4 regions of the Psychrobacillus sp. NPDC093200 genome follow, and region 1 is predicted to be linked to each of the others. Evidence: a T-box and tRNA genes for the amino acid it is inferred to sense, from the RefSeq annotation. Region 1 holds a T-box; the other regions hold tRNA genes.
The links. The T-box of region 1 lies ahead of argS (arginine--tRNA ligase). A T-box ahead of a tRNA ligase gene usually reads a tRNA of that ligase, here a tRNA-Arg.
Positions count from the first base shown of each region.

Region 2: it has a tRNA-Arg gene. The T-box ahead of argS (arginine--tRNA ligase) is inferred to sense a tRNA for this amino acid. The anticodon was not compared.
Region 3: it has a tRNA-Arg gene. The T-box ahead of argS (arginine--tRNA ligase) is inferred to sense a tRNA for this amino acid. The anticodon was not compared.
Region 4: it has a tRNA-Arg gene. The T-box ahead of argS (arginine--tRNA ligase) is inferred to sense a tRNA for this amino acid. The anticodon was not compared.

Region 1 covers NZ_JBNNVC010000004.1:126,935-130,102, reverse strand. The annotation lists gene ACQKNZ_RS15980 (DUF418 domain-containing protein) at 1-240, shown strand, start outside; gene argS (arginine--tRNA ligase) at 287-1,966, opposite strand; T-box leader at 2,018-2,234, opposite strand; gene ACQKNZ_RS15970 (GNAT family N-acetyltransferase) at 2,321-3,168, opposite strand, start outside.
Region 2 covers NZ_JBNNVC010000003.1:169,991-173,158, forward strand. The annotation lists gene ACQKNZ_RS14335 (TPM domain-containing protein) at 1-141, opposite strand, end outside; gene ACQKNZ_RS14340 (catalase family peroxidase) at 340-1,281, shown strand; tRNA gene ACQKNZ_RS14345 (tRNA-Arg) at 1,380-1,451, opposite strand; gene clpP (ATP-dependent Clp endopeptidase proteolytic subunit ClpP) at 1,627-2,223, shown strand; gene ACQKNZ_RS14355 (hypothetical protein) at 2,281-2,565, shown strand; gene ACQKNZ_RS14360 (HPr family phosphocarrier protein) at 2,977-3,168, opposite strand, start outside.
Region 3 covers NZ_JBNNVC010000002.1:247,984-251,151, forward strand. The annotation lists gene ACQKNZ_RS08870 (spore germination protein) at 1-372, shown strand, start outside; gene ACQKNZ_RS08875 (Ger(x)C family spore germination protein) at 356-1,504, shown strand; tRNA gene ACQKNZ_RS08880 (tRNA-Arg) at 1,705-1,778, shown strand; gene ACQKNZ_RS08885 (GNAT family N-acetyltransferase) at 2,472-3,002, opposite strand.
Region 4 covers NZ_JBNNVC010000002.1:240,215-243,382, reverse strand. The annotation lists gene ACQKNZ_RS08840 (hypothetical protein) at 1-292, shown strand, start outside; gene ACQKNZ_RS08835 (VOC family protein) at 514-897, opposite strand; tRNA gene ACQKNZ_RS08830 (tRNA-Arg) at 1,309-1,382, opposite strand; gene ACQKNZ_RS08825 (metallophosphoesterase family protein) at 1,459-1,965, opposite strand; gene ACQKNZ_RS08820 (XTP/dITP diphosphatase) at 1,980-2,573, opposite strand; gene rph (ribonuclease PH) at 2,570-3,168, opposite strand, start outside.

The sequences.
Region 1 (3,168 bases):
TTTAGTATGTATATTTTACAATCCGTGATTTGTAGCCTCTTATTTTATAGCTATGGTCTGGGCTTATTTGGAGAAATTCAGCTTTGGCAAACCACTATCATCGCTATGTCCATTTATATATTTCAGTTTTTACTTAGCTATCTTTGGATTAAACATTTAAAGTTTCAATCAGGTCCCTTAGAATATGTTTGGAGGTTATTTTACAGAGGTAAAGGGTTCAAACATAAGGCTAGCAAGTAAGAAGCTTTGAAGAAATTCCCACTGTCAGCAAGACAGTGGGGTTTTTCTACATCTGCTCCGGAGCATCTATCCCAAGTAAACATAACCCTTCCTTTAAAACTATGGCAATCGCATAACAAAGCGTCAGCTTCGATTGCTTTGTTTCATCATCAACTAATATTTTTGTGTTCGCATAATATTTATTGAAATGGCGAGCTAGCGTTAGGCAATATTTTGCGATAAGTGATGGATCTGCATGTTCAAAGGATTTCTGGATAACCTGTGGAAAGCCTTGAAGTGTCATTATCGTTGGCCATCCAGGTTCGCCTAGTCCTTCAAAACTCATGTTATTAGTCTCAAACTTACCTTTTTGAAGGAGTGAGTTTATGCGTGCGTGAGTGTACTGAACATAGGGTCCAGTCTCACCCTCGAAGTTAAGCATTTGCTCCAGAGAAAATTCTACATCATTCATACGATGATTTTTTAAATCATGGAAGATGACGGCCCCTACTCCAACTGATTTAGCAACCTCCTCTTTGTGAAGAAGTGAAGGATTTTTCTCCTCAATACTTTTTTTCGCCTCCTCGATAGCTTCGTTTAAGACTTCTTTTAATAAAACCACTTTTCCTTTACGAGTCGACATCTTCTTACCATCCTTAAGCATCATCCCAAAAGGTACATGCTGACAGTCCTTTGCCCACTCATAGCCCATTTTTTGAAGCACACTGAAAAGCTGTTTAAAGTGAAGTGATTGTTCGTTGCCGACTACATAAAATGCTTTAGTAAAGGCATAGTTATTTTGACGATACAAGGCTGCAGCTAAATCTCTCGTTGCGTATAGAGTAGCTCCATCGGTTTTTTTGATCAAACATGGTGGCATATTCTCTAACTCGACTACTAACGCCCCGTCAGATTCCACGAGCAAACCCTTTTCTTCTATTTCTTTGACGACCGGTTCCATTTTGTCATTATAGAATGCTTCTCCATTAAAGGAATCAAACTGAATTCCTAGTAATTCATAGATATATTGAAATTCTTTAAGAGAGGCTTCCTTGAACCATTTCCAAAGCTGTAGTGCCTCTTCGTTACCCTGCTCTAGACTCTTGAAGGCAGCTCTTGCCTCAACATTGAGCTCTTCATCCACTTCAGCCTTTTCATGGAATTTTACATAGATTTTCAATAATTCCTCTATTGGGGAGGCTTCAATTTTTTCTTTGTCTCCCCATAGCTTATAAGCAACAATCAGCTTTCCAAATTGAGTTCCCCAATCACCTAAATGATTAATACGAACAGCTTTGTAGCCATTTTTCTCAGAAATATTGGCAAGAGCATTTCCGATTACAGTTGAACGTAAATGTCCCATAGAGAATGGCTTAGCAATATTTGGTGAGGAAAGGTCTATAGTAACTTGTTCGTCTTTCATTGGTAGCTGGCCATAATTGTTTTGATTTTTAAGTATTTCCCCTAACACTTCTTTCGCAATAGTTTTCTGGTCATAAAAGATGTTCAAATAGCCCCCTACTGCCTCTACATTAGCAATAAGTGAACTCTTCACCTGTTTTGCCAATTCAGAAGCGATAAGCTGTGGTGATTTTTTATATAATTTCGCTAGCGTAAAACAAGGAAATGCTAAATCTCCTAATTCAATGTTCTTTGGTTTCTCTAAAAGCATTTGTATTTCTTTCACTGTTAACTTACTTTCTAACTCAGTCTCAATCGAAATAGCAATTTGCTTTAATAGTTCCATATATATTCACCCTCCATTTTGTTTTTCCATATAAAAAAGCTCTCATCTCTATGAAGAGACGAGAGCTGAAATTCCCGTGGTACCACTCTAGTTGTCACATATTGTGACCGCTTTAACGTTATTAACGAGGACTTCCCCGATCTTTTCTACTCTAGTTCAAAAAGCTTCTCCAAAGTGCGTTTCTCTGAAAAGTCCTGTATCAGGCTCTCACTACCCCTGACTCGCTAATCATTATCTCATCAGATACTCTCTTTATCATCGAATTGTGTATGAATTTTCACTAATTTTAATCGAATCAAATACTAAAGTCAATATGTGAATAAATGTCTCCTTATCTATCTAACATTTACTATCTCATCTATTCCCCAGCTTTAAATGAACTGAATCCATCAACTTTTGATAACCAATTTCTTGATATATTTTGTTGGATGTGGGATTTAACATATCGGTATATAAAACACAGAAGTCATATTCCTTTAAAAGCTCCTTGCTGCAGGCTGCTACCATTGTTCTTGCATAACCTTTGCGTCGCTTTTCTTTAGGAGTAAATACCATAGAAACAGTCACTCCATGAGTTGATGGTCTAGCCTTCTTCATCATAGACACAATCTCTCCATCGTCCTCCCATAAGAAAACCTCCTGTCCATTCAACATAGCAGTCACTCTCTGGGCTATTTCCTCTTTAGCAGTACTAGGAAGTCCAGTATCTTCTTCAAATTGGCTATACCATGATTCTATTAATGGAGCATCATCGTTATTAGCAAATCTCCAAGATCCTGGGCTATTTTCTAGCGTATCATCCACTTTATTTAATCGATATAATCCCTGGTCCATTAATAGTGAATTTGCTTGTCCCGTTTTCTCTTCCCATTTTGACGCGAAGCGAATAGCCCATTCCTTTACACTTATGATCGAATTTATATGTATACCACGTTGTAAAATCTCTTCAATACATAAATCGATTGACGCTTCGATTTTATTTAAATCGACAAAAATAATATTAAGTGGATGTGGTGGAGTCATCTGGAAAAGTGCCAATAACTCTCCATCCTCCTCAATAGTAGCCATCAGTGGATCCTCATATCCTCCCACTCTAATTCTTTCAAGCACACCTAAAAATAAGCTAAATTTGTCCTCGTTTTGCTTTAAAAAAGGTTTTGCAATATCGTAAAACTTCTCTGCACTTTCATAGATTTGAAATC
Region 2 (3,168 bases), on a different contig from region 1:
TTCATCAGCTAGATAACCTTCTAAATCTACTAAATAGGAATCTCTCGGAACATTAGGAATGTTAGATGCGGCTCCTGTCGTTACCGGTAATAATAGAGAAACAAATATTATACTAACTAGCAGGTGTATGGATTTTTTCATTAGCAACTCTCTCACCCCCTCCCTTTTATCTTTTCTAAGTTTCTATTATTACTTTATTCCGAATATGCGAATCTAATTCATTAATTATAAAAACTATCTTTAGAAGTTTCCCCGAAAGCTTTCTTCCCGTTTTGTGGGTTTAATATAGGAAAAGAGTGGTAATGATGAATAGACTGCAATAAAAAAGGAGGTAAAAACATGGAACAATTACATAAAGAGGATTTAACTCCAAAGGAAGCGGTGGATGCACTCGAACAAATTCAAGGAAAATTTCCTGGAGCAAGAAGAGCCCATGCAAAGGGAGATATGTATGAAGCGGTATTTCATCCGAATGGCAATGCGGTACCTTACACTGTAGCGCCTCACCTTCATAGAGAAGCTGTCTCCGCAACCATCCGTTTTTCCAATAGCCCGCCTAACCCTGCTTCGATAGATTATCTTACCCCGGCAAAAGGACTGGCTGTTCAATTTCAGCTAGCAGATGGCAGTATCACCAATTTAGTGAGTGCTACTGTGCCTATGTTTGTCACTAGCAGCCCTAGAGAATTTATAGATATGATTGAAATATTCACTGATGAAAAAACAGGAATCAAAACTATTGATAGAGGTCTTGCCATGGTAGAGCTGCTCTCTAAAAAATATCCACATAGCAAAAACGTAATACAAATCATTAAAGAGCAGGCAAAACAGCCGCCAATAAGTTACGCAGAGCTCCATTATTATCCTATACATGCCTTCTATTTCGTCAATAAAGACGGTGTTCGTCAGGCGATTAAATATGAATGGGTTCCTGTTAAAGAAACAAAGGACCCTGCTTTGACAAGTAAATCTCTTTCAGCTAATTATTTGACCGAGGAACTAGATAACAGATTAAACCAGGCGCCAGTCGAGTTTGATCTCTTTATCCGCTTAGCGGAGGATGGAGATAATCCAAACGATGCTACAGATATGTGGCCAGAGGAAAGAAGAAAAGTGAATATTGGTCGTTTGGAAATCAAAAATAAAATACATCCTAAGGAAGACATTGTTTTTGATCCAACGATTGTACCGGAGGGCATAGAGCTAACAGATGATCCTATACTACACTTTCGTAGTGGCGCATATGCTGAATCATATGAAAGGAGAAGTAAAAATGAGTAAGGAAAATGCAGGGCACTAAAGCTCGACAAAGCATATACTTTCATATCTTGTAAATAAAAAAACACTCGAAGAATTCGAGTGTTTCTAAATGTTATGGACGCCCCTGGAGGGAATCGAACCCCCATCTCAAGAACCGGAATCTTACGTCATATCCATTAAACTACAGGGGCAAGCGACCTTTCTATTATACAAATGGAATAGGAATAATTCAAGTCAACATTTCTAAGCTTAATATTTGACCTTCCTTGACCATTCCATGTATGATAAAGTTACAACTGAGGTAGAATTTCTCAGTACACAAATAAAAATAAAAAATATAACCACCTTTGAAGGAGGCAATCCAGGATGAATTTAATTCCTACAGTTATTGAACAAACAAATCGCGGTGAGCGTGCCTATGACATCTATTCAAGATTGTTAAAAGACCGCATCATCATGCTTGGTAGTGCGATTGATGACAACGTGTCAAACTCTATTGTTGCTCAGCTTTTATTCCTAGAAGCGGAAGATCCAGAAAAGGATATCTCCATCTACATCAATAGCCCAGGCGGAAGTATCACTGCTGGTATGGCTATCTACGATACAATGCAATTCATCAAACCAGACGTACAAACTATTTGTATCGGTATGGCAGCATCAATGGGTGCTTTCTTACTTACTGCTGGAACAAAAGGCAAGCGCTATGCACTTCCAAACGCAGAGGTAATGATTCACCAACCACTTGGTGGAGCTCAAGGGCAAGCAACAGAAATCGAGATTGCTGCTAAACGCATCTTGTTCTTACGCGATAAATTAAACCATATTATGTCTGAGCGCACTGGTCAGCCACTTGAAGTAGTTTCAAGAGACACAGACCGCGATAACTTCATGACAGCAGAACGTGCAAAAGAATATGGTCTAATCGATCATATCATCGCACGCAGCGAAATGAAAAAAGACTAATAATGCCATGAAATCCAAGCGAGCTCCTGTTCGCTTGGATTTTTTTGTAACTTAGTAATGAAAGGTTGTGTAACTATTCTATATCAAATAACTTCTTTATTAATCATTCTATTTTTAGTCATCTATACCTTCAGCCTACAAAGAAAAATTAGAAAATTAGAAGAACAGCAGGACCTTCATTTTACCGGTGACGAGGATTTAGAAAAACAAATTCTAGAGATGAATAATAACGGCAGTAGCCTAGTGGAAATGGTCAAATTCGTTCGAAATGAAACAAATTTAGGGCTAGTTCCTGCAAAAAAATACGTAGATAAGATCATTAACAACGATTTTTCTTCCTAGTATGAGCGTGTTCGTTTCTTCGAACACGTTTTTTTTATAGATAAAGCAATCTATTTTTTCAACTCCCGACTATTGCCTAAAAATTTTAAATGAAATTATAATCACTTCATAAAAGAGTTTACTTTATATTCTCTTAAAATTGAATAGTGAAGCATGACGGAAATTAGATATCTTATTTTTCCCCATACGACTTTCTCTTTCCTACACAACCTATGATTGTAGCGGCAGGCGGCGACTCTAGTGGGATCAGTGAGGCAGATAAGACATCACAACCGCGCGCGTAAGCGACGGGTGATGGCTTATCGCACCCCCCTTGGAAAGCGACCGCCTATAGCGGAAATCTACCAAAAATTAATATTAAAAAAGCTGCCATACAATCCATACTGGATCATACAACAGCCTTACGATTAATTATTCTGCTTTAGAAATGAATTTAGCTAGTGATTCTACTGCTTCTGCTTCGTCAGAGCCCTCAGCACTTAAAGTGATGGTAGCACCCTTGCTTATCGCTAAGCTCATGATACCCATGATACTTTTAGCGTTTACTTTTTTATCGTCTTTTTCTAAAAACACATCTGCAATATAACGATTAGCTTCTTGTAC
Region 3 (3,168 bases), on a different contig from region 1:
GCGGCAATTCGTGCAGGTTTAACAAGTCCGGCAATGATTGTTGTTATTGCTATATCTACTATCGCTACTTTTACACTTGTCAATCAATCCCTTGTTACTTCTGTTAGTGTTGTACGAATCATTATGATTCTCATTACATCTATACTTGGATTGTTTGGTTTTTTCGTCTCGTTGTATCTCTTGCTTCTCTACTTATCAAGCATGAGAATATTCGGTGTGTCTTATATGAATATTGCAACGGACCTCAGCTGGTCAACTATTAAAAAGTCTTTATTCAGGCCACGAGCTACTGAATATAAGGACCGTCCTCATTCACTTGATCCGCAGGATGCAACACGAACCGGAGGAGCAGAAGATGAAAAGAAGAATTAAACAATTATGCATAATCTGCTGCATCCTTCCTCTATTAACAAGCTGCTGGGACTCGGATGAGCCTAACAAAATTCGGTATATATACGGAGTAGGTATAGATTACAAAGACGGTAAATATGAGGTATTTGCTCAAATTGTAGATTTCGTTAATATTGCAAAAACAGAGCAACCAAATCAGGATGCTATCCAAGCGGAAGTTGGTAGGGCTAAAGGCAACACCGTAGAAGAGGCTTTCTTTGATTTATATCAATCCATGGACTTAAAACTATTTTGGGGACATATGACGTATTTAGTTTTTTCAGAAGAGGCATTAAAAGAAGGGCGAGCGAATACAATCATAAACTCTTTTTTACGATACCGAGAGATTAGATACCAAACGTGGGTTTATGCGACGAAAGATCCTGTGGAGGAAGTATTACTGCTTAATCCATTATTCAATAATGCAATGACGCGACTTAAGCTTGCAGACCCGATGAGCTCCTATCAGCAAGAGTCTTTTGTAGAGCCAATAGACTTTCGAAAACTAGTTATCCGATTAAATGAACCTAGCCATGAAGTGAACATTCCGTTTATAAAAATAGATGAAAAATGGAATTCTGAAAAAGAAAAAGATAAATTGCCAAAGTTTGATGGTGTAGGTGTTCTTACACCAAAGGATCTTAAAGGATTTATAACAGGGGATAAAATTAATGGTCTACAATGGATGTCCAAGGAAACAAAAAGAGGAGAAATCACAGTTCCTCGGGAGGATGAGTTTGTTACGATTGTAATAGATAATCTGAAAATAGATGTAGAGCCGAAAATACAAGGGGAAGAAGTAAAATTTGATATTAAATTAAATATGAACGCTTTGTTAAGTGGTTTTGAAGGTACAATAACAGAGAAGGAGGTACGCTCTTTTGTAAAGAAGCAAATAAAAAAAGAAGTTGAAGAAACTTACTTAGAAGCATTGGATATAGATGTGGATATATATCGACTGTCAGAATATATGTATCGAAAGGATCTAGAAGCTTGGAGAAAGATCCAAAAGGATGGAAAAGTACCGTTAACAGAGAACTCGATTAGTAATCTTACCGTAGATGTCAATAAGGTATACTCAGGTAGAAAATCATTCAGAGAAACTGTCGAATAGATTAATGATTATTTGATTAGGTGCAGAATCTCAGCAGGGAATTTTACAATATTTTAGAGGTAGTGCGATAGAGAGTAAGGATAAAGTTGAGTTCCTTTCCAATTATTTTATAAAAAAATTGAATTCCTCTTGACTTTATCCTATTATTATTAGATAATATATATTGTCTTTCCAATATTTTATTAAGGAAAGAAAATATTGTCTCAGTAGCTCAGCTGGATAGAGCAACGCCCTTCTAAGGCGTCGGTCGGGAGTTCGAATCTCTCCTGGGACGTACAGTTAAACACAATTCAAGCTTTGATGTGACAGGGCTTGATACAGATAAAGGATGCTAACACAGATTATAACACTGTGACAGTATCCTTTTTTTGTCCCTACACTGATTCTTCTATCTTAAATTTATGGAGGAATCAGTGTGACAAAGACAAACAGTATTTTTGAAGTAAGCAGGAAATTAGCTTATTTCAACTCGCAGTAAAGCAGCAACCCATAAAAAAAAGGTAACACTTAGAGATGTAATGGAGATCTTGTAGCAGTAAATGCAGTTAAGTGGATTTAGAGAAAGAACAATTACAGAATACAATGGATACATAAAACTGTTTAGAGATTACAAGAGTAGATTTTAAAAAGGATATTACAACAGATACAATGTAATTGTGGTTGAATCCCATGAGGTCATCCAATCAAACAAACCTTACAAACGACTAAATCATATCTAAGGTTAACATTGGTGGAATAAGTATAAGTTTTAGGAGAACATAATATCATGATAGATAAAAATAATGTAGTAATCCAAACCTATGCAGGTATTGATAATTGGATGAAAATTTTAAAAACATTGTAGTGTTAAGGCGTATTAGAACCAAACTGTGAAGTAACTTAGGATAGAAAATAAGGGCACCTAATAGGACAACAATATGAGAAAAAAACCTATATCTCGAGAGATATAGGTAAGAAAAATTTAACTTCAATCCGTTTTTAATAGTGAATAAATATTGATGTCTATTAAGTTTCCTTTTGATTTTTCGTATTGTCTTAATGTTCCTTCAAATGTGAAATTTAATTTTTTTAAAACGTTAATTGAATTTACATTTGCAGGTTCTATTTTGGCTTCAATTCTATTTATTTTTAATGTTTCTAGAGCATAATTACTCAACGTGTAAATAGCCTCTGTAGCATATCCCTTGCCCCAATAGGTTTTAGCAATTTCATAACCTATTTCGGCCTTCTCATTTTCAAAGTCTATCGAATTTAAACCACACGTGCCAATTATTTCACTGGATTCTTTTTCAATTATACAGAAACGAATAGCTTTGCTAGATTGAGCCAATTCCTTAAACATTTCAATCATTTCTTCTGCTTGAACTTCGTGTGTAAAGCTAGAGATGTTCATGAATTTAGTAACATCTGGGTCAGACCAAATTTTAAATAAGCTAGGTGAATCTGATGTTTCCATTTTCCTTAAATGTAATCTTTGAGTTTGTAGTTCATTTATCAATACTTTTACCTCCAATTTTTTAATCAGTTGGATGAAAAATATTGCCATCTGCGCATAGTTCAGTCCCTTCGAGTTTAGTTTTATTATACATTGAGTAAACAATTAAAGGAACTTTAAAATAGAAAATCACAGCTTTTGCGGGCACTAGGCCCTAGAATTTTAGGGT
Region 4 (3,168 bases), on a different contig from region 1:
GCTCCACTCCATTCTGTCTGTAAAATTGAAACCAAGAAAACGGGCTGACATCCTTTTGAAATTCGGAGAGTTTCAAGAAGCTGATGAACGGGAGTTGATCATCACCAATAAAGCAACCAAGGCTTCTCATGTTACTTTTACACTGACTGTAATGTCGGCAATGGTAATTATGATACTTTTCACAAGTCACATTTATCTTCATCCTGCATTTCCTATATATTTATTTGCAGGAACAATAGTGGCTTCCAGCATTGCTTATGCTATTACATGGTGTATAGAATATTATAAGTAAAAAAATTGCACTGAGGGTAAACTCAGTGCAATTTTACCATTATATTCCATAATAAAAAACATTATAGTATTGGAAATCCTCTTCTACAATTTCTTTTACAAATGAAAAGAAAATTTCGCCAAAAACTGCCTCGTTAGTTTAAATAGTAAACCACCATGAAATCTACATTGTTTTAATTAAATATTATCACCTTACTTTTTAACCAAAGCACTCACTTGTATTTAACTGATACAAGTACATACCATCAAGATATTACCATCAGGATCTTTAAAGGAAAACTCTTCTAAATCAGGATGAATAATAATTTCAGTTACTATCTCCGCACCCATTTTAGTGACATGGGCAAACGCTGCGTTAATGTCAGAAGCACTAAGATTAAAGAGTGGCTGATTTGATGGGATAAATTTATAATTTTCCTCAAAAATATGGTTATCAAGGGTTATTCCAGGGCGTCTGTCACCCATATTTAAAGTATATACAGGTCCTATATGATTCCCCTCTCTTACTTGCAACCCAAGTAATTCACTGTACCATTTTATTGAACGTTCTAAATCCGACACATGAACAAAAATTGTATCAATCCTATTTTCAATTGTTTTAAACAAGTGAGCACCTCCAAAGATTTGATATCAAATAATTCTATATAACTATTAAACAATCCTGCTAGTAAATTTGATAATCAATTCCTGAATGCTAAACATTTCGCTTACATTGTTATGAGGAGTGATAGTACAATTTGTATCCGAAAAGGCTGGTCATAAAGATGTAGAAACGCATTTAATTATTATTTTCTAGTGTTAAAAGAAATGACTAAAAAGGAGGAAAAAAATCTTTAGATACTCCCCTTCCAACACAGACGTAGGCTATAGAATATGTTACAAATATGTAGTATTGGTATTCAAAATATAATAAAATCCTCTAATGTTAAATAAATAGAAAAAACGCTTTAAAATGTTGTTACAACAACATTTTAAAGCGTTTAATCATTTTTAAAACCTATTCAATTACATTTATTACGTCCCAGGAGAGATTCGAACTCCCGACCGACGCCTTAGAAGGGCGTTGCTCTATCCAGCTGAGCTACTGAGACCAAGTACTCCCCCACCACACAGATAGGAAAGACAAGATTTATTATATAATCATAACAAAAAAATGTCAACGGTATTTCAAGAAGTTTTTAAATTAACATTTTCAATCAGTTTATGTTCCGAAGAAAAGAATAGAACTTGCCAAAGGTTTTCTTTCTTTTCTACGATAGAATAACTTTTTTCTTTGCGTCCCCTTGGCTCATGTAGACTTCCAGGATTGACGAACAGGATACCGTTTTGTAACTCTGCACCTAGCATATGAGAATGCCCAAAACAGACTACAGTAGCGCCCACTTCCTGCGCTCTATAACTCAGTGGCAATATTGTAGATTTTACTTGGTGTCGATGTCCATGTACGACCAAAATCTTTTCATTGTCCAAAGTAATGAGTTCCTCTTCGGGAAAGCTAGAATAGTAATCACAATTACCTCCAACAATGAAAATGGATTTCCCCTCAAAGTAAGAGGCATCTAATTCACTGTCTCCACAATGAATTATTGCTTGTACTTCATCTTGATGGACTTGAATTACCTCTTCCATCGTTACAGTATCCTTATGTGTATCACTCATAATCAATATTTTCAAGAAAATTCACCACCTTATAATAAAGCGGTTAATTTGGATTGTAATTGCTTGATAGCATTTCCTCGGTGAGAAATTGCTCCTTTTTCTTCAGCTGAAAGCTCGGCCATCATTTTATTCTCGGATGGAACAAAGAATACAGGGTCGTATCCGAATCCGTTGTTTCCTTTTCTCTCTTGAGCAATGGCACCTTCGCATGTTCCTCTAACAGTAAAAGGTTCCATAGTTGGTGATGCTACAGCAATCACGCAAACGAAGCGGGCTGTTCTTTCGGATTCTTTTGTGTCTCTAAGCTCTTCTAGCAGTTTTGTAATGTTTGCCTCGTCACTCTTCTCTTCCCCAGCATAACGAGCAGAATAGATGCCTGGACGCCCATCCAGTGCATCTACCTCCAGCCCACTGTCATCTGCAATGACGATTGACTGTAAATGTTCAGCCAAGGCAGTAGCTTTTAAAAGTGCATTTTCTTCAAATGTAGTTCCTGTTTCTTCTACATCCATGTCCTCTGCAACGTCATGTAAAGTCAGAACTTCATACCCTAATGGGTTGAATAATGCTTCAAAATCCTTTGCTTTTCCTTTATTTTTTGTTGCAATAATAATTTTTTTCATTCGGTTATCGATCCTTTCTCTCCAATTTTAGATGCAAGGTCTCCTAATGCAGATCGTTGGATATCCATTAATTGTTGAATACCTATTTCTCCAAATTCAAGAAGCTCTAACAGTTCTTTTTTCGAGAAGGTTGCTTCTTCTCCGGTGCCTTGTAATTCCACATACTCACCGCCGCTAGTTTGAACAATATTCATATCAACAGATGCTGAAGAGTCTTCCACATAATTCAAATCAAGAACGACACCAATCTCATCGACGATTCCTACACTTGTTGCAGCTAAGAATTCTACGACCGGGAACTTAGCCAGCTGCTTTTGTTCATAAAGTTTTCCTAATGCAATCGTTAAAGCAACGAATGCTCCAGTTATACTTGCAGTTCTAGTTCCACCATCCGCTTGAATTACATCACAATCTACCCAAATTGTTTTTTCGCCTATTACTTCTAGGTCCACTACAGAGCGCAATGCTCGTCCAATTAGACGTTGTATCTCCATTGTACGACCTGTAACCTTCCCTTTGGATGATTCACGCTGAGTGCGTGATTCTGTTGCACGTGGCAGCATAGAATATTCTGCAGTGATCCAGCCCTTGCCTT